One region of the Streptomyces sp. NPDC005408 genome, then DNA from elsewhere that is predicted to be linked to it. Evidence: riboswitches for the same ligand, from Rfam matches in the RefSeq annotation. Region 1 holds a riboswitch; each other region holds the start of a gene.

What was found. Region 1 has a riboswitch for cyclic di-AMP ahead of ABZS64_RS05925 (NlpC/P60 family protein). Riboswitches for the same ligand answer to the same signal wherever they lie in the genome.
Region 2: it holds a riboswitch for cyclic di-AMP, as region 1 does, so the genes downstream of both, ABZS64_RS18715 (M23 family metallopeptidase) here and ABZS64_RS05925 (NlpC/P60 family protein) in region 1, are expected to answer to the same signal.
Region 3: it holds a riboswitch for cyclic di-AMP, as region 1 does, so the genes downstream of both, ABZS64_RS07305 (M23 family metallopeptidase) here and ABZS64_RS05925 (NlpC/P60 family protein) in region 1, are expected to answer to the same signal.
Region 4: it holds a riboswitch for cyclic di-AMP, as region 1 does, so the genes downstream of both, ABZS64_RS38775 (LysM peptidoglycan-binding domain-containing M23 family metallopeptidase) here and ABZS64_RS05925 (NlpC/P60 family protein) in region 1, are expected to answer to the same signal.

Annotation. Positions count from the first base shown of each region.
Region 1 covers NZ_JBEXEX010000004.1:118,879-123,807, forward strand. The annotation lists gene pcrA (DNA helicase PcrA) at 1-2,142, opposite strand, end outside; cyclic di-AMP (ydaO/yuaA leader) riboswitch at 2,405-2,568, shown strand; gene ABZS64_RS05925 (NlpC/P60 family protein) at 2,571-3,734, shown strand; gene ABZS64_RS05930 (hypothetical protein) at 3,827-4,180, opposite strand; gene ABZS64_RS05935 (NlpC/P60 family protein) at 4,525-4,929, shown strand, end outside.
Region 2 covers NZ_JBEXEX010000017.1:146,735-151,663, forward strand. The annotation lists gene ABZS64_RS18705 (PP2C family protein-serine/threonine phosphatase) at 1-774, shown strand, start outside; gene ABZS64_RS18710 (DUF2332 domain-containing protein) at 759-1,733, opposite strand; cyclic di-AMP (ydaO/yuaA leader) riboswitch at 1,980-2,136, shown strand; gene ABZS64_RS18715 (M23 family metallopeptidase) at 2,148-3,194, shown strand; gene ABZS64_RS18720 (aldo/keto reductase) at 3,281-4,225, shown strand; gene ABZS64_RS18725 (PrsW family intramembrane metalloprotease) at 4,474-4,929, opposite strand, start outside.
Region 3 covers NZ_JBEXEX010000005.1:125,748-130,676, forward strand. The annotation lists gene ABZS64_RS07295 (pitrilysin family protein) at 1-850, shown strand, start outside; gene ABZS64_RS07300 (pitrilysin family protein) at 847-2,235, shown strand; cyclic di-AMP (ydaO/yuaA leader) riboswitch at 2,466-2,630, shown strand; gene ABZS64_RS07305 (M23 family metallopeptidase) at 2,643-3,410, shown strand; gene ABZS64_RS07310 (GntR family transcriptional regulator) at 3,628-4,305, shown strand; gene ABZS64_RS07315 (HPr family phosphocarrier protein) at 4,455-4,736, opposite strand; gene ABZS64_RS07320 (GNAT family N-acetyltransferase) at 4,843-4,929, shown strand, end outside.
Region 4 covers NZ_JBEXEX010000109.1:2,200-7,128, forward strand. The annotation lists gene ABZS64_RS38765 (alpha-galactosidase) at 1-1,082, shown strand, start outside; gene ABZS64_RS38770 (hypothetical protein) at 1,337-2,371, shown strand; cyclic di-AMP (ydaO/yuaA leader) riboswitch at 2,800-2,956, shown strand; gene ABZS64_RS38775 (LysM peptidoglycan-binding domain-containing M23 family metallopeptidase) at 2,961-3,890, shown strand; gene ABZS64_RS38780 (SGNH/GDSL hydrolase family protein) at 4,050-4,841, shown strand.

The DNA.
Region 1 (4,929 bases):
CAGGTGCTGGCCCGGGATCTCCTCCAGGAAGCGCGAGGGCGGGTTGTAAGAGGGCTGGCCCCAGGCGCTGCGCATCGACGACCGGGTCAGATAGAGGCGCTCGCGGGCGCGCGTGATGCCGACATACGCGAGCCGCCGCTCCTCCTCCAGCTCCTTCGCCTGGCCGAGGGCGCGCATGTGCGGGAAGACGCCGTCCTCCATGCCCGTCAGGAACACCACAGGGAACTCAAGGCCCTTCGCGGTGTGCAGTGTCATCAGGGTGATGACGCCGGAGCCGTCCTCGTCCTCGTCGGGGATCTGGTCGGAGTCGGCGACGAGCGCCACCTTCTCCAGGAACTCGGCGAGCGTGCCCGCGCCCTCCTCCTCGGCGCGGTCCTGCTCGAACTCCAGCGCCACGGCGGCCAGTTCCTGGAGGTTCTCGATACGTGTCTCGTCCTGCGGGTCGGTCGATGCCTGCAGCTCGGCGAGATAGCCGGTGCGCTCCAGGACGGCCTCCAGAACCACCGCCGGGCCTGCACCCGAGTCGACGACCGTACGCAGCTCCTCCATCAGCACGTTGAAGCGCCTGACGGCGTTGGCGGAGCGGGCCGCCATGCCGTACGCCTCGTCGACGCGCCGCAGCGCCTGCGGGAAGGTGATCTTCTCGCGCAGCGCGAGCGCGTCGATCATCGCCTCGGCGCGATCACCGATGCCGCGCTTGGGGACGTTCAGGATCCGGCGCAGCGGCACATTGTCTTCCGGATTGGCGAGCACCCGCAGATACGCCAGCACATCGCGGACCTCCTTGCGCTCGTAGAAGCGCACTCCGCCGACGACCTTGTACGGCAGTCCGACGCGGATGAAGATCTCTTCGAAGACACGGGACTGGGCGTTCGTACGGTAGAAGATGGCGACGTCGCCCGCCTTCGCGTCGCCCGCGTCCGTCAGCCGGTCGATCTCGTCGGCGACGAACTGCGCCTCGTCGTGCTCGGTGTCGGCGACATAGCCGGTGATCTGCGCGCCCGCGCCCGCGTTGGTCCACAGGTTCTTGGGTCGGCGGCTTTCGTTCCGCTCGATGACCGCGTTGGCTGCGGAGAGGATCGTCTGCGTCGAGCGGTAGTTCTGCTCGAGCAGGATCGTCGTCGCGTCCGGGTAGTCCTCCTCGAACTGGAGGATGTTGCGGATGGTCGCGCCGCGGAAGGCGTAGATCGACTGGTCGGCGTCGCCGACGACGCAGAGCTCGGCCGGCGGCAGGTCCTCGTACCCCGTACCCACCAGCTCGCGTACGAGTGTGTACTGAGCGTGGTTGGTGTCCTGGTACTCGTCCACCAGGACGTGGCGGAAGCGGCGCTGGTAGTGCTCGGCGACGTCCGGGAACGCCTGGAGCAGATGCACCGTCGTCATGATGATGTCGTCGAAGTCCAGGGCATTGGCCTCGCGAAGCCTGGCCTGGTACATGCGGTACGCCTCGGCGAGCGTCTTCTCGAAGCCGTCGGCGGCCTGGTCGGCGAAGGTCTCCTCGTCGATCAGCTCGTTCTTCAGATTCGAGATCTTCGCGCTGAAGGACTTCGGCGGGAACTTCTTGGGGTCGAGATCGAGATCCCGGCAGACCAGCGCCATCAGCCGCTTCGAGTCCGCCGCGTCGTAGATCGAGAACGACGAGGTGAAGCCGAGCCTCTTGGACTCGCGGCGCAGGATGCGCACGCACGCGCTGTGGAAGGTGGACACCCACATGGCGTTGGCGCGCGGCCCGACGAGCTGCTCGACGCGCTCCTTCATCTCGCCGGCGGCCTTGTTGGTGAACGTGATCGCCAGTATCTGGCCGGGGTGGACGCTGCGGGACCCCAGCAGATGCGCGATCCGGTGCGTCAGCACCCGGGTCTTGCCGGACCCGGCCCCGGCGACGATGAGCAGCGGCGAGCCGGTGTGCACGACGGCCGCGCGCTGCTCATCGTTCAGCCCTTCCAGCAGGGCGGCGGGGTCCACGACCGTGCGCGGCGCGCCGTCGCGGTGGTACGGATCGCGGGCCGGAGGCACGTCGAACGCGCCCTGGAAGAGATCGTCCGGGATCTCCTCCTGGGCCGAGTCCTCGGGCGGTGGCGGAGGGTGCTCCGAGCTGGGCTGGAGGTCCGCCAGGAAGCTGTCGTCAAAGAGGCTGCTCATCGCTCTACGAGTCTAGGCCGCCGCACTGACAGCTTGCCGCCGCATTCGGCCACCACCCTCCGTAACCTGGCAGCACCTCCTGGCAACCCTGCGTGATCGGGCCATGTCGTCGGGTCATCATCCGGAACACACAGATCCGTCGATGAGTAAGGTCACGAAAATGTATCGGGCATTTCGAACATCAACCTTCACAGCAGCCACACGAGTTGGCTAGCGTGCTCGATCAGGCGGCCCGTACCCCCCTGGCGATCCACGCCACATCGGGCAGCTCGCGCCGAATTCGGGCTTTCCGCAAGGAAGTTCGGAACCGGGGACCCACTATGCACAACCGGGGTGAATCGGACCGTGCTCCATTCGGTCCGTAGGGCGATCTTCCGTTCCGCCCGAACCCGACAGCTAACCCGGTAGGCGGTCCACGGAAGAAGGAGATGCCGGCCTTGGCCTCGCATCGCAAAGAACGCAGCCGTACCGCGAAGACCTCGCCCGCCGTCGGGCTCACGACGGCGGCCATCGCCGGCGTCACCCTGCTGTCGACGCAGAGCGCCAACGCCGCGCCCACCGAACCGAAGCCCTCCATCGAAGAGGTGCAGAAGAAGGTCGACGACCTCTACCGGCAGGCCGGCACCGCGACCGAGAAGTACAACAAGGTCAAGGAGTCCACCGACGAGAAGCGTCGTGAGGTCGACGAGCTCCTCGACGACGCCGCCAAGCGCACGGAGAAGCTGAACGAGTCCCGCAGGGCGCTCGGCAACTACGCGGCCGCGCAGTACCGAACGGGCGCGGTCACCCCGACCGCCGCGCTGATCTTCGCGGACAGCCCCCAGGCGTACTTCGACCAGACGCAGCTGATGGACCGGATGACCGACCGTCAGCGCACCGTGATCGACGACTACGAGACCCAGCGGGCCGCGGCCGCCAAGCAGCGCGCGCAGGCGACGGAGAAGCTCGATTCGCTCACGCTCTCGCAGAAGGCCCTGCGCACCAGCAAGCAGGTGGTCCAGACGAAGCTCGCCGAGGCGCGCTCGCTGCTGTCGAAGCTGACCGCCGAGGAGAAGGCGCGGCTCGCCGCGATCGAGCGCCAGAAGCAGGAAGAGGCCCGCCGCAAGGCCGAGGCGAAGGCCAAGGCGGAGGCGGAGGCCCGCGCCAAGGCGGAGGCGGCGCGCCGGCAGCAGGAGGCCGACAAGGGCACGGGAACCGGAACCGGTACGGGCACCGGCACCGGCACGGCCGACGGCACCTACGCGGCCAAGGCCGACAAGGTCCTCGCCTTCGCCCGCGCCCAGACGGGCAAGCCGTACGTCTGGGGAGCGACCGGCCCGAGTTCGTACGACTGCTCGGGACTGACCCAGGCCGCCTGGAAGGCGGCCGGCGTGGACCTGCCGCGCACCACCTGGGACCAGGTGAAGGTGGGCACGCGGGTCGAGACCAAGGATCTGCTCCCGGGTGACCTGGTCTTCTTCTACGACGACATCAGCCACGTCGGCATCTACATCGGTGACGGCAAGATGATCCACGCGCCGAAGCCCGGTGCGAACGTCCGCGAGGAGTCGATCTACTACATGCCGATCTACGGCAGCGTGCGCCCCGCGTAACGCCGCCGACAGCCGAACGCCCGGGCCTCCGAAGCGCGCCCGGGCGTTCTCATGTCCGAGGCATCACGTCCACAGCGGACCCCCGGCAGAGACTACGTCCACAGCGTCGCGATGAAGATGTTCGCGACGGTCAGTCCGCCCACCGCCCCGAACAGCGCCTTCTCGGCCTTCTCCTCGTCACGCTTGACGTAGACCACCCCCAGGATCACCACCAGGATCGCCAGCTTGATGCTGATCTTCAGGTTGTTGACCGGCTGGTCGTCCGCCTGGTTCAGGCCCACCAGCACCACGCCCGTGATCAGCATGGTCAGCGCCCCGTGCAGCATCGCCGGGCTGAAGCGCGCCGCTCCCGCGCTCATCGCCTTCATCTGGGTCAGGAAGCCGCCGAGCAGCGACGCGATGCCGATGATGTGCAGGGCGACGAAGACATTGATGAGTACGTCCATGAGGCGGAGCCTAACCCTCCCCATACCACCGCCCTTTGGGCTGGTGTGCCTCATTCGCCGCATCGGTCACAGCGGTACCGCGGTTGGGCCGATGCCATCACGTCTGCTCTCAGAAACCGATCCCAACTGTCCACTTTTGGGCACTATCGGTCCTTACGCCTCTTTCCCGTGACCTCCAGGTTTACCGTCCTCCCTCAGGTGACCGACTCCCCACCGCCGCCGGGCTCCCGGGCGGCCGTCGGACACCACCGCCGAGAGATCCGGCGGCGGACCGCTCCCCCTGTGCGGACCGCCGTCGGACCGGCCTCGGACCGCAGGAAAGACGGAAGGACGTGGACGCCCTCGTGGCAGCGCACCGGAAACCGAAGCAGCATCCGCTCACCGGGCCCGCGGCGCGGACCGCCGCCACCATCGCGCTCGCAGGCGCCGCGACCGCCACCGCATTCGACGGCACCGGGCACGCCGAACCCGTCCTCACCCCCGCACAGATCAAGGCCAAGGTCGACAAGCTGTACGAGGAGGCCGAGGCCGCCACCGAGAAGTACAACGGCGCCAAGCAGCAGACCACGAGCGCCCGCAGGTCGCTGGACGAGCTGCGCGACGAGGCCGCCCGCAGGACCGAGCGGCTCAACACCTCGCGCAACGCACTCGGTTCGATCGCCACCGCCCAGTACCGCGCCGGCGGCATCGACCCGGGGCTGCAGCTCGCGCTGACCTCCGACCCTGACGAGTATCTGGAGCGGGCAGCG
Region 2 (4,929 bases), on a different contig from region 1:
GCCGTGCTGCCGACCCCCGCGGACCGGATCGGCGGGCTGGAGGTCGCCGCGCGGTACGAGGCTGCACAGGCGGACGCGTTCATCGGCGGTGACCTCTTCGCCGTACAGGACACGCCCTTCGGGGTGCGGCTGGTGGTCGGTGACGTACGGGGCAAGGGGCTCGAAGCGGTCGAGGCGGTGGCCGTGGTGATCGGTGCGTTCCGGGAGGCAGCCGAGCAGGAGGGCTCGCTCGTAGGGGTTGCCGGGCGGCTGGACCGGGCGCTCGCGCGCGAGGGCACGCGGCGGCCCACCCTGGACGCCTTCGAGGGGTTCACCACCGCGGTACTGGCCGAGATCCCGCGCGACGATGCCGTTGTACGGGTTGTGAACCGGGGGCATCCGGAACCACTGCTGCTGTATGCCGACGGGAAACTGGAAGTCCTGGAGCCGTCCGAGGCCGCCCTGCCGCTGGGCATGGGCGATCTGGGGATGTGGCCGGACCGCGCGGACACCCACCCCCTGCCTCCTGGGGCCACACTGCTTCTCTACACGGACGGGCTGTCCGAGGCGCGCGATGCGAACGGCGTCTTCTACGACCCCGGCGAGCGGCTGGCCGGGCGGCTCTTTCCCGGGCCCGAGGAGCTGCTGGACGCGCTGGTCGCCGACGTACGACGGCATACGGGCGGCGGCGCCACGGACGACATGGCGCTGCTGGCGGTCAGCCGCCCCGCGGAGGGGCAGCCGAAGCGCCGCAGGACCGTTCCGGTGGTCAGGCGCGCTCAGCCCAGCCAGTGAAGGCCCTGGCCGTGCGGTGCCGTGAACGCGACGGCCCGCTCGTCAAGGGCGAGCGTGAGCAGGTGCTCGTCGGGCGGCCTCGGGGCATCGAGCCAGGGCAGCACCGTGTGGTGCTCGTTGGAGATCCAGTGGCCGGGCAGGCCGCGGACGATTCGTGCGAACTCCTCGCGCCGGGCGAGCGGGAGGTACGTGAGCACGGCGGTGTGCAGGACGACGAGCGTCGCGCCGTCTGGGGCTTCGGCGGCGAGCGGCGCGAGTTCCTCGACCAGATCGCCGCGGACGATCCGGGGGCGGGGAGCGTCCCGTACGGCTTCGATGGCGCCGAGCTGCTGTCGCGGCCGGTCGCCGCGGCCCGGCCAGATCAGGGACTGGAGCCAGCGGACGTCCTCGGGGTCGGTGATGTCGAGCGGGTTGAGGTCGATGCCCGCGCGCCAGGCGATCTCGGGCAGCCGGCCGGGCAGCGGCAGGTCCGGGGGCGCGGATCCGTACGTACGGCAGTCGAAGGTGACGACGGACTCGCCGAGCCGTGGGCCGTCGTCGTAGCGGTAGGCGTAGCGGTCGGGATGCAGACAGAGCCCAGCCGAGGTGCCGACCTCGATCAGGGCGAGAGGCTGGGGGAGCGCGGCCAGGAGCGGAAGCAGCGTCGCGCAGCGGGCGGGCTCGTTGGTCTGGGTGAAGCGCGCGAGCATCACATCGCGGACGGCGTCCCTGTGCGCGGGCAGCCAGTCGCGGAAGGCGGGCCATGTCTCGTACGGCCCGCCGAGGTGGCGTACCGCGGCGAGGAGCAGATTCGGCTGCTGCTTGTTGCCGGGCGGGAGTGAGGCGATGAGGGCGCAGATGTCCGGGTCTTCGGCGATTTCGGCGGTGAGCTTCTCATACACGGGAGACTGACCGTGTGCTTGCTCGGCGGAGAACTCGCGATAGCGGTCCGCCACGCTCTGGCTGATGTGTACGACCATGGGCCAGACGGTAGATGGGCACCCTATGTAATCGAGAGGCATCCCTCCGCATAACATCTGAGGCAACGTCAGGTGAGGGGTGTTGCCTGAGGGGCGGTCAAGTCGCCCGAGTCCGGGCGCTTGTGTCCGGGTACGTCTGTGTCAACGTCGTTAATGATCAGTCGGAACAGCTTGGAATCCGGCGCTGGTGTCTATTAACGTTCGATAACGCAGCGCGGTCGTCCCAGCCGTCGCAAGAGACGGCACCGTGCGCACGCGCCGAATCCCGCAAGGGAACCGGGGAACCACCAATTGGGGTGAATCGGGCACCTTTTGCCGTTCTTTTCCGCGGCGGAAGCGCTCGTAGGAGACCTTCCTGCTCCGAACCCGTCAGCTAACCCGGTAGGCGAGAAGGAAGGAAAGGAGTACGCCTCCGTGGCGTCCAATAAACCTGCCCCTGAAGCACCCTTCGAAACTGATTTCTTCGGCGTCGAAGTGAAGACAGAGCGGGCATGGGAGGAATGGAACCCCACCGAGGACTCCGTCCGTCCGGTGCGCGGCCGGCACCGTGTCATGAAGCAGCGCGGCGGACTCGCCCGCAGCTCCACGGTGCTCGGGGTCGGCGTGATCGCCGCGGTCGGCGCGGGCGGCATGGCCACCGCGCAAAGCAAGCCGCCGGTCTCCATATCCCTCCCCGACTCGATCGCGGACAACCTGCCCGACGCCAAGTCCCTGCCGGGCGTGGGCTCCCTCATCTCCGACGACTCCTCGGACGCGGACGCGGGCAACACCGCTCCGCTCACCTCGTCGACCCTCGCGGCGGACACCGGCTCCCGGCCCGAGGCGCAGGGCTCGGCCGGTGAGGCGCTGCGCGCCCGTATCCTCCAGCAGGCCGACCAGCAGCAGTCCGAGGCGGACGCCGAGGCGAAGGCAGCCGCGGAGAAGGTCGCCGCCGAGAAGGCCGCGGCGGAGGCGAAGACGCAGCAGACGGCGGCGGAGACCAAGGCCGAGGCGGCGAAGCTCGCTGCCGAGAAGGCCGCGGCGGCGAAGGCGGAGGCCGAGCGCCTCGCCAAGCTCGCCGCGAGTTACGCCCTGCCGACCTCCTCGTACACGATCACCTCGACCTTCGGCGAGGCCGGTTCGATGTGGTCCTCCGGCTACCACACCGGCCTGGACTTCGCGGCCCCGACGGGAACGCCCCTCAAGGCCATCCACAGCGGCACCGTCAAGTCGGCGGGCTGGTCCGGTTCTTACGGCTACCGCACGGTCATCGAACTCGATGACGGCACGGAGCTCTGGTACGCCCACCAGTCCTCGATCTCGGTCAGCGCCGGGCAGAAGGTGTCGACGGGCGAGACGATCGGCCGCGTCGGCGCGACGGGCAATGTGACGGGCCCGCATCTGCACCTCGAGGTCCACACGCCGGACGGAACCGGGATCGACCCGATGGCCTGGCTGCGGGGCAAGGGCCTGACGGTCTGAGGTCTGGCCCCTCTGACGCGTCTGACGCGGAAGCGTTACCGGTACGGCGCGGAATAGGCCGTACCGGTAAGCGTGTTGATCAACGCATGACTTCTCTCCGTACCCTCGGCTCGTCCGATCTCGCCGTCTTCCCGCTCGCCCTCGGCGGCAACGTCTTCGGCTGGACCGCCGACCAGGCGCAGTCCTTTGCCGTGCTCGACGCCTATGCCGCCGCCGGCGGGAACTTCGTCGACACCGCCGACAGCTACTCCGCCTGGGTTCCGGGCAACGAGGGCGGCGAGTCCGAGACGATCATCGGCAAGTGGATCGCCGCGCGCGGCAACCGTTCCGACGTCGTCGTGGCGACCAAGGTCGGCGCCCACCCCCAGTACAAGGGCCTCTCCGGTGCCACGGTCAAGGCTGCGGCCGAGGAGTCGCTGAAGCGGCTCGGTACCGACTACATCGACCTGTACTACACGCACTTCGACGACCCGGGCGTCCCCGTCGAAGAGATCATCACCGCCCTCGACCAGCTGGTGAAGGAGGGCAAGGTCCGCGCCATCGCCGCCTCCAACGTCACCGCCGAGCGGCTTCAGGCGTCCCTGGACTTCTCGGAGCGCGAGGGGCTTGCCCGCTATGTCGCACTCCAGCCGCACTACAACCTCGTGTCCCGCGACACCTACGAGGGCGATCTGCGGGACACCGCCGCTCGCGGCGGGCTCGCGGCCGTCCCCTACTTCGCGCTCGCGTCCGGCTTCCTCACCGGCAAGTACCGGCCCGGTGCCACGGTCGACAGCGCCCGGGCCCAGGGCGCGGGCAAGCACCTGGAGACGGAGCGGGGCGTGAAGGTCCTCGCAGCGCTCGACCAGGTGGCGGGGGCGCGCGGCGCCGAGATCGCGACCGTGGCTCTTGCCTGGCTGGCCGCGCAGCCGACCGTCGCGGCGCCCATCGCCTCGGCCCGTACGGTCGAGCAGCTGCCGGCACTGACGGCGGTCGCGGAGCTGGAGCTGACGGACGACGAGCTGGCCGTGCTGACGGCGGCGTCCGCGTAGGGGTCTAGGTCCTGTCCGGTCGATCAGGCCGGATCAGTGAGCGGCCCGCCGCGGAGCGGCTGATGTCACTGCGATGCGTGCGATCGCAAGGCGGAGGATGGGGGTCCCCCCGCCGAAGGCAGGGGGAGAGCCGACGCGGAGCGTCGGCGACTGACGACAACGCAGCGTGGGGGCACCTCCCGTGCCCGAAGGGCTACGGGGGAGTGCGTGCCAGGGCACGCGAGCCCGGCAAGATCCGAACAACAGCCCTAGGAGCGGTACGGGTTGTAGCCGCCGTAGTCGCGGTGGGGCGGCGGTGCCCATGCCTGGCCCGTAGCCCGCGCCGCATAGGTCAGCGCCGGACCCGCGACCTCCTTGCGCTGCCACAGGTGGTGCAGCAGCTCCTGCTCGCGCTCCATGAAGTCAGGGCCCGCCGCGCCGCGGTGGGCCCGGTGGCGCAGAAAGGCCAGGGACGTCGCGAACCGTTCGTACTCCGAGACGGCGTGGGCCGCGGCCGGTCCGTGCGTACGGCGGGCCACATCGCGCGCCATCGTGCGCGCCCGCATCGAGGAGAGCGCGCGCGGCTCGTCCGAGGTCAGCCAGCCGGCTGCGGCGTATGCGGGCAATTCGGTCGATATTGTGCGCAGTTCCCGCTGTCGGGTCCAGATCGTCAGCCAGGTCAGCAGGCCGAAGGCCGGGACCATGAACGCCCCGTACACGGCGTA
Region 3 (4,929 bases), on a different contig from region 1:
CTACCCCGAGGGCCACCCGTACCACCACACGCCGATCGGCTCCATGGCCGACCTGGACGCGGCGACCCTCAAGGACGCCCGCGCCTTCTTCCGGACGTACTACGCGCCGAACAACGTCGTGCTGTCGGTTGTCGGCGACATCGACCCGGTGGAGACGCTCGCCTGGATCGAGAAGTACTTCGGCTCCATCCCCTCCCACGACGGCAAGCAGCCGCCGCGCGACGGCTCGCTCCCGGAGGTGATCGGCGAGCAGCTGCGCGAGGAGATCCGCGAGGAGGTTCCCGCTCGGGCACTGATGGCCGCCTACCGGCTGCCGCACGACGGCACGCGCGAGTGCGACGCCGCTGATCTGGCGCTCACCGTCCTCGGCGGCGGCGAGTCCTCCCGGCTGCACAACCGTCTCGTGCGCCGTGACCAGACTGCTGTCGCCGCCGGGTTCGGTCTGCTGCGCCTCGCCGGTGCTCCCTCGCTCGGCTGGCTGGACGTCAAGACGTCCGGCGGTGTCGAGGTCCCGCAGATCGAGGCCGCGGTCGACGAGGAGCTGGCGCGGTTCGCCGCCGACGGCCCCACGCCCGAGGAGATGGAGCGCGCTCAGGCCCAGTTGGAGCGCGAATGGCTGGACCGGCTCGGCACCGTCGCGGGCCGCGCGGACGAACTGTGCAGGTTTGCCGTGCTGTTCGGCGACCCGCAGCTGGCGCTGACCGCCGTGCAGCGGGTGCTCGACGTCACCGCCGAGGAGGTGCAGGCGGTCGCCCAGGCCCGGCTGCGCCCCGACAACAGGGCAGTGCTCGTGTACGAACCCGTCTCTGCGCCCGAGGGAAGCAACGAAGAGGAAGAGGCGGACCAGTGAGCGACGCTGCCGTGACGATGACGTACCACCCGCAGCCGACGGCGGGTGCCCCCCGGCCCTGGGCCTTCCCCGCCCCCGACCGCGGCACGCTGGACAACGGTCTGACGGTGCTGCGCTGCCACCGGCCCGGCCAGCAGGTGGTGGCCGTCGAGATCCTCCTCGACGCTCCGCTGAACGCCGAGCCCGAGGGTATCGACGGTGTTGCCACGATCATGGCGCGCGCCCTGTCGGAGGGCACCGACAAGCACACCGCCGAGGAGTTCGCCGCCGAGCTGGAGCGCTGCGGCGCGACCCTCGACGCGCATGCCGATCACCCCGGCGTCCGTGTCTCCCTGGAGGTCCCGGTCTCCCGGCTGCCCAAGGCGCTCGGTCTGCTCTCCGACGCCCTGCGCGCGCCCGCCTTCGCCGACAGCGAGGTCGAGCGGCTGGTGCGCAACCGTCTGGACGAGATCCCGCACGAGACGGCCAATCCGGCCCGCCGCGCGGCCAAGGAGCTCTCCAAGGAGCTCTTCCCGGCCACCGCCCGTATGTCGCGCCCCCGCCAGGGCACCGAGGAGACCGTGGCCCGGATCGACTCCGCGGCCGTGCGTGCTTTCTACGAGGCGCACGTCCGGCCCGCCACGGCCACCGCGGTGATCGTCGGCGACCTCACCGGAGTCGACCTGGACGCCGTGCTCGCCGAGACCTTCGGCGGCTGGAAGGGCGACAGCGCCACGCCCCGTCCCGTACCGCCGATCACCGCCGACGACACGGGCCGTGTGGTCATCGTGGACCGCCCGGGCGCCGTGCAGACGCAGCTGCTGATCGGCCGCATCGGCCCGGACCGGCACGACCGCGTCTGGCCCGCGCAGGTGCTCGGCGCGTACTGCCTGGGCGGCACCCTCACCTCGCGTCTGGACCGCGTGCTGCGTGAGGAGAAGGGCTACACCTACGGCGTACGGGCCTTCGGCCAGGTGCTGCGGTCCGCCCCCGACGGCTCGGGCGCCGCGATGCTGGCGATCAGCGGTTCGGTGGACACCCCCAACACCGGACCGGCGCTGGACGACCTGTGGAAGGTGCTGCGGACGCTCGCCGCCGAGGGTCTCACCGATGCCGAGCGCGATGTCGCGGTGCAGAACCTGGTGGGTGTCGCGCCGCTGAAGTTCGAGATGGCCGCGTCTGTCGCGGGCACGCTCGCCGACCAGGTCGAGCAGTTCCTCCCGGACGACTACCAGGCGCAGTTGTACGTGCGGCTGGCGGAGACGGGCACCGTGGAGGCGACTGCGGCGGCCGTCAGCGCCTTCCCGGTTGACCGGCTGGTCACGGTGCTCGTCGGCGACGCCTCGCAGATCGAGGAGCCGGTCAGGGCTCTGGGCATCGGTGAAGTGACCGTGGTCACCGGCTGATCGCCTCTCGCACCAACTGGACAACTCCGGCTGAACCCGGCGCAACAGGCAAGCGGAACCCCGGCATCCAAGCGATGGCGGGGTTCCTCGCTATGTCCGGTTTGTTGTGGAGGCTGCCTGTCTGCCCTGTGGCATGCACTACAAAAGGGCCTGTCTGTTTGGTGATTGAAAGTTGCCCCGCCTAGCGTCGGTCCGGCTGTTCGCCAGTAGCCAGCCGCATCCGCGGCATCGGACAGCCATCGCCGAGTCCCCGTCAGGCGCGAGCCTGGGGAGCCGGGGACCCACTCAGTCCCTGGGGTGAATCGGACGCCTTCGTATCCGTACGGAGGGGCCCGTAGGAGACCTTCCTGCTCCGAACCCGTCAGCTAACCCGGTAGGCGAGAAGGAAGGAAAGGACCAGCCACTTCATGGCGTTCACCCGTGCCACCGGGAAGCACCGTGCCCCGAGCCGCCTGACGCGCAGGAGCGCGAACATGGCGGGCGTAGCGGCCCTTGCCACCACCGGCGTCATCGGAACCCTCGCTTCCCCGGCGCTCGCCGCCACCCCCAGCACCGCCGTCGAGGACACCGGTCTGACCCAGGTCGTGACCGCTGACACCCTCGCCGACCAGATCGCCGACCAGGCCGCCGCCCAGAAGCAGGAGGCCGCCGAGGCCATTGCCAAGGCGAAGGCCGCTGCGGAGGCGAAGCGCAAGGCCGAGGCCCGTGCCAAGGCCGCACGCGAGGCCAAGGAGCGCGCCGCCCGCGAGGCCGAGCGCAAGCGCCTCAACTCCTTCGTCGCGCCGATCACCGGCTCGTACATCTCCACGGGCTACAAGACCGGCGGCGCCATCTGGTCCTCCGGCAGCCACACCGGCATCGACTTCCACGCCGCCTCCGGCACCACCGTGCACGCGGTCGGCTCCGGCACCGTCGTCGAGGCCGGCTGGGGCGGCGCGTACGGCAACAACGTCGTGATCAAGATGAAGGACGGCACGTACACGCAGTACGGCCACCTCTCGTCGATCACCGTCTCGGTCGGCCAGAGCGTGACCCCGGGCCGGCAGATAGGCCACTCCGGCGCGACCGGCAACACCACGGGACCGCACCTCCACTTCGAGGCGCGCACCAGCCCGGAGTACGGCTCCGACATCGACCCGGTCGCGTACCTGCGCGCCCACGGCGTCGGCGTCTGAGCACACGCAGTCTCGGCACACGCAGTCCGAGCACGCGCACACAACGCGTACATGAGAAGGCCCCGGCTCCCTGCCGGGGCCTTCTGCGTTCGGAGCTCTGGCCAAAAGATATCCATGGATTCCGAAGTGCCATCGGAAAATCCGGCCCACTGCAATAGAGTCACCGAACAGACGTCAATCGGCTGCGTTTCGCGCGGATTAAAGCGGAGGTTCGGTCATGCGCATTCCCGCGCACTCGGTATGCACGGCGATCCGCGACGACATCGTCTCCGGCGTATTCGAGCGCGGCAGCCGGCTCACCGAGGAGCAGCTGGCGCGCCGCTACGGCGTCTCCCGGGTCCCGGTCCGCGAAGCCCTGCGAACCCTGGAGTCCGAGGGCTTTGTGACCACCCGCAGGCATGCCGGAGCCTGCGTCGCCGAGCCCACCGAGCAGGAGGCCGCCGACCTGCTGGAGGTCCGGATGCTGCTGGAGCCGCTGGGTGCGGCACGCGCGGCCCAGCGGCGCACGGAGGCGCACCTCAAGGTCCTGCGCGGCCTGGTCAGGCTGGGTCAGGAGCGGGCCCGCCGCGGCCAGGGCGAGGACCTGCGCTCACTGGGCGGCTGGTTCCACGAGACGCTCGCCCAGGCCTCCGGCAGCCCGGGACTGATCGCCCTGCTGACCCAGCTGCGGCACAAGATCGCCTGGATGTACGCGGTCGAGCAGCCCGCCAAGCCCGTCGACTCCTGGGCGGAGCACGGCGCGATCGTGGACGCGGTGGCACGCGGCGATGTGGAGAGGGCACGGGCGCTCACCGCGCTGCATGCCGAGCGGGCCGCATCCGCGCACCGGCTGCGCCGTCCCGAGCGGGTGAGGACTTCGCAACATGCCGTAAACACCGCGAGCGTCCGCAATTAACAGGCGCGCCGTATACAAAGGGAAGATATTCGTGGGGCTTCTTTTCTGCTGCCCGAATTCGCGGAGTCGGACGCAGAAATGAACACAGCCGCGGCCTCCCGAATTCGGGAGGCCGCGGCTGTGTCGCCGGGCGAATTCTGCACAACCGCTCAGACGGTCTCGGGAAGCTCCTCGAGCCCCTCGGCGACCAGCTTGGCCAGACGGTCCAGGGCGGCGTCGGCGCCCTCCGCGTCGGAAGCGAGCACGATCTCCTCGCCGCCCTGCGCGCCCAGGCCGAGAACGGCGAGCATGGAGGCGGCGTTGACCTGGTTGCCGTCAGCCTTGGCGATCGTCACGGGGACGCCGGAGGCCGTGGCGGCACGGACGAAGATGGAAGCGGGGCGGGCGTGAAGGCCCTCGGCCCAGCCGACATTGACGCGGCGCTCAGCCATGGTGTTGCCCTTCAAGTCTTAGCGGTTGTCTAGACCAGTCTCTCATGCGTTGCGGCGTGCTCTCATACCGACCCGCGACCGGTGGGTGAGCCGTACGCTTTCACACATGCAGACCCAGCCGGACCACGACTACCCCGATCACTGGGAAGCAGACGTGGTGCTGCGCGACGGCGGTACGGCGCGCATCAGGCCC
Region 4 (4,929 bases), on a different contig from region 1:
TCGTCGACGACGCCTGGTTCGGGCAGCGCACCAGTGACAGCGCCGGACTCGGCGACTGGACCCCCAACGCCGAGCGCTTTCCGCAGGGGCTCAAGCCGCTCGCCGACGAAGTGCACGCGCTGGGCATGCAGTTCGGGATCTGGGTCGAGCCGGAGATGGTCAATGCCGACAGCGATCTCTACCGGGCGCACCCCGACTGGGTGCAGCACCACCCCGGCCGCGCCAGGACCGAGTTCCGCAACCAGCTCGTGCTGAACCTCGCGCGCCAGGACGTACAGGACTATCTGTGGGAGCAGTTGGACGCGCTGCTCGGCAGCGCGCCCATCGACTATGTGAAGTGGGACTTCAACCGCTGCTTCACGGACGCGGGCTGGCCCGGCGAGGAGTACCCGCAGAAGCTGTGGGTGGAGCATGTCCACGCGCTCTACGCACTGCTCGACCGGCTGCGCGCCGCGCACCCGTCCGTCGCCTTCGAGTCCTGCTCGGGCGGCGGCGGCCGGATCGACCTCGGCATACTGTCCCGTACCGACCAGGTGTGGACCTCCGACAACACCGACCCGCTGGACCGGCTCGCCATCCAGCAGGGTTTCACCCAGCTGCATCCCGCGCGGGTCATGGCGGCCTGGGTCACCGACAGCCCCAATGTCCAGCTCAACGGCCGTATCAGCACGCTCCGTTTCCGCTTCGTCAGCGCGATGGCCGGGGTGCTCGGGGTCGGCGGAGACCTCACCGAGTGGACCGACGAGGAGCTCGCCGAGGCGCGCCGCTGGGTGGAGCTGTACAAGAAGATCAGGCCGCTGGTGCAGCACGGCGAGCTGCACCGGCTGCGCGCGCCCGAAGGCGGGCTCAGCGCGGTGCAGTACGTACGCGGCGACGAGACCGTCGTCCTCGCCTGGCTGCAGGCGCAGCACTACGGCGAACAGCCGCCGCGGCTCAGGCTGCGCGGTATCGATCCGACGGCTGTCTACGAGTGCCTGGACACCGGTGCCGTGCACCGCGGTTCCGTACTGCTGCACCACGGGCTGCACACCGGGCTCAAGGGCGACATGGACGCCACGGTGATCCGGCTGCGGCGGCGCTGAGAGCCTGGCCGCCGGCCGGACCCGGCCATGAACGCTTCGCGCGCGTGGGGCGGCTGGGGCAGTGCGGCACACGGCAGGCGGGGTGCATGGCCCCGGCCCGCGCTGCCGCACCCCGGCCGCCAGCGGCGCGGCCCTTTTCGGATTTCTTTGTCAATAGCGGGAGTTGATCGAAGAACAGGCCCGATTATCGCGTATCCGTGGGCGGGAGCGCCGAGTAGCGTCGCAGCCCCTGCCACGGTTGGGAGGAACGGACGATGTCCGATCCCAGGCAGCATGAGAAATACGAGAGTTACGAAGGCGGCAGCGCCGAGGCCGAACGTCTGGTCTTCGAGGAACTGGCCCGGAAGATCCTGCGCGTCCAGGCGGAGAATCAGCGCAGTGGAAAACTGAATCGGCCCGTGCGCGCTTTCCACGCCAAGGCCCCGCTCGCCGTCGACAACGCGCGGCTGCGTTTTTATGGCGAGCTGCCCCGGGAGCTGAGGGAGGGGTACGCCCAGCCCGGCGCCGCCTACCGCGCAGTGGTGCGGATGTCCAACGCGTCCGGCATCCCGCAGGCTGACGCCGCACGGGATCTGCGCGGGATCGCCGTGCGGATCGTGGTCACGGAGGACGAGCGGCACGATCTGCTCATGCTCAACCTCCCCGCCTCGCACGCGGCGAACGCCCGGGAGTTCGTGGGCTTCGCCTCCGTGATGGCCGGCGCGGCCCATCCGCTTCGGTTCGCCTGGCGCCTCCTGGTGAAGCTGCCGCGCGAGGTCGGCTGGAGCACGGCCAACCGGATGCGGCGCACGCTGCGGGGGGCGGTGGGGCGCAGGGTGACCAGCCTGGCCACGGAACGGTACTGGGGGCAGGGGCCGGTGCTCTGGGGCGGCGCCGGGCCCGTGCAATACCAGCTGCGGCCGGGGCCGGGTGCAGCCGACCGCGGCAAGGTCCCGGCCGACCGGAAGAACCCGGAGTATCTGCACGCCGAGCTTGCCGGGCGGCTGCGCGACGGCGACATCGCCTTCGAGCTCTGCCTCCAGCGGTTCGTGGACGAGCGCTCCACACCGGTCGAGGACGCGTCCCACGCGTGGGACGAGGAGACGGCGCCCGCGGTGCCGGTCGCCGAACTGACCATCCCCGGCCAGGACATCGACTCCGAGCAGGCGAGGGGGACGGCCCGCCGGATCGAGCAGCTCGCCTTCACGCCCTGGCGGACCACCGATGCCTTCCGTCCGCTCGGCAGTCTCAACCGGTCGCGCGACGCCGCGTACGGGGAGAGCAGCTCCAGGCGGCTGGGGCAGGCGTAGCCGCGGCGGCGCGCATCGTCGGCGCGGCCGAGAAGGTCGGGACGATGCGGACGAAAAGGGACAACTAGGCCCCTCAATTCCTCGGTAATGACAGTTCTGGTAGGTAAGTGCGCCTGTTAGGGCGATAGTGATTGAATGATGCTTCTGTCCGAATTGGACGATTCGGCATATCGTGCCCCGTCTGCAATGGAGATGGGACACGACCCGTGAGCAGGATCATATTCGTGACGGTGTGTGGCGGTGTGGCGGATCCGAATTCCGTTGTCCGGCGGGGCTGGGAAGATCATTGATCCACGGAGCGTAACGGGAATTCTCCGGCGATATCACGCCAGCTCGTGATCCGTAATTGCGGTGGCTTGTTCCATTCGGCTCGGCTCGTTTACGTTCACGGCAATCCGGACGGACCGCCTAATCCTGCCGCCGCCCGGAATTCGAACCCACCCACGCGTGGCAGGAGCGGGGGACCCAGGTAAGTACGCCGATTCCGGACTTCCGGAACGGCTCGGGGTTAAGTCGCGCAACAGCGCGGCCGGGCATCTCCAGCCCGAACCCGACAGCTCACCTCGCCGGCGCCGGAGAGGAATGCGCCATGCCCGCAAAGGGTAAGCACCGTCGTCCCAAGACCAGCCCGATCACGCGCGGCTTTGTCGCCGCGGGCACGGGTGGCGCCGCCATCGCGATCCCGCTGATGGGCGCCACCGGGGCCCACGCCGCGGGCACGATCGCCCCGGCGACCTCGTCGCACACGGCAGCGACCGCGGCCGCCGCCCCGGCCGCGTACAAGGCCCCGCACAAGCCGGCCGCCGCCCCCACCACGTACTCCGTCGTCGCGGGCGACTATCTCTCCAAGATCGCCGACGAGCACGATGTCCGCGGCGGCTGGAAGAAGCTGTACGAGGACAACCGCGAGCAGGTCGGTGAGAACCCCTCGCTGATCCACCCGGGCCTCAAGCTCACCCTCGGCGCGAAGCCGAAGGCGAAGGCTCCCGAGAAGTCGCAGCACCGCGAGGAGAAGCGGGACCGGTCCTCCTCCAAGACCGCGTCCAAGGCCTCTTCCGACTCCGGCTCGGTGAAGAGCGCCCAGCAGGCGAGCGCCCCGCAGACCAGCGCCTCCGGCTTCACCACCCCGCTCGACAGCGCGACGGTCATCACCCCGTACCACCTCGCCGGTTCGATGTGGGCCAGCGGCTACCACACCGGTGTCGACTTCGCGGCGTCCTCCGGCACCACGGTCAAGGCCGTCGGCCCGGGCACCGTCGTCTCCGCCGGGTGGGGCGGCGCGTACGGCAACGAGGTCGTCATCCAGCACAGCGACGGCACCTACTCGCAGTACGCCCACCTCTCCTCCCTGGCCGTCTCCGCCGGCCAGAGCGTGAGCGGCGGCCAGCAGATCGGCCTCTCCGGCACCACCGGCAACTCCACGGGCCCGCACCTGCACTTCGAGATCCGCACCAGCCCGAGCTACGGCTCGGACATCGACCCGCTGGCGTACCTGCGCCAGCACGGCGTCACCATCTGACGCCTGTCCGACACCTCGTCCCCTCGTGCCGCAGCCCGCGGCGCGGGGGATTCGGCGTATTCCGCCTTGGACGAATCTTGACCGGTGGCAAAGATCACCCCTCGTCAACCCCTCCTTACGGTCGCGTAGGTCACATCCGTAAGGGGAGGATTAGCTCTCGTGGCAGACGATTCGAGAACAGAGAACAGCGGCAGATTCGGGTCGTACGCGGCGATCGGTGACAGTTTCACCGAAGGCGTCGGAGACCCCGGCCCGGACGGGATGTACGTCGGCTGGGCGGACCGGTTCGCGGTCCTGCTCGACGACCGGATGCCGGAGCACACCTTCAGGTACGCCAATCTCGCCGTGCGAGGGCGTCTCCTCGACCAGATCGTCGAGGAACAGGTGCCCAGGGCGAAGGAACTCGCCCCGGATCTGGTGACGTTCTGCGCGGGCGGCAATGACATCATCCGGCCGGGCACCGACCCGGACAACGTGGCCGAGCGTTTCGAGCGCGCGGTCGCCGACCTCACAGGCGTCGTCGGGAAGGTCATGGTGACGACCGGTTTCGACACCCGCGACGTGCCGGTGCTGCGCCATCTGCGCGGCAAGATCGCCACGTACACCGCGCATGTACGGGCCATCGCCGACCGCTACGACTGTCCCGTACTCGATCTGTGGTCGCTCAAGTCCGTCCAGGACAGGCGGGCCTGGGACGCCGACCGGCTCCATCTGTCGCCCGAGGGCCACACCCGGGTCGCGCTGCGCGCCGCCCAGGTCCTCGGCATCGAGGTGCCCGCCGACCCCGACCAGCCGTGGCCGCCGCTGCCGCCCCGCGGCACGCTCGAAGTGCGCCGCGACGACATCCAGTGGGCGCGGGAGCACCTGGTGCCGTGGATCGGCCGGCGGCTGCGGGGCGAGAGCTCCGGCGACCATGTGGAGGCCAAGCGGCCGAATCTGCTGCCTCTGTGACAGCGATGGGGTGAGGCGCGGGGAGCCGGCCCGGCCGCCGGTGCGGCCCGTCGGGCAGGTCGCCGGGCGGCCCGGTGCGGCCGGCCTC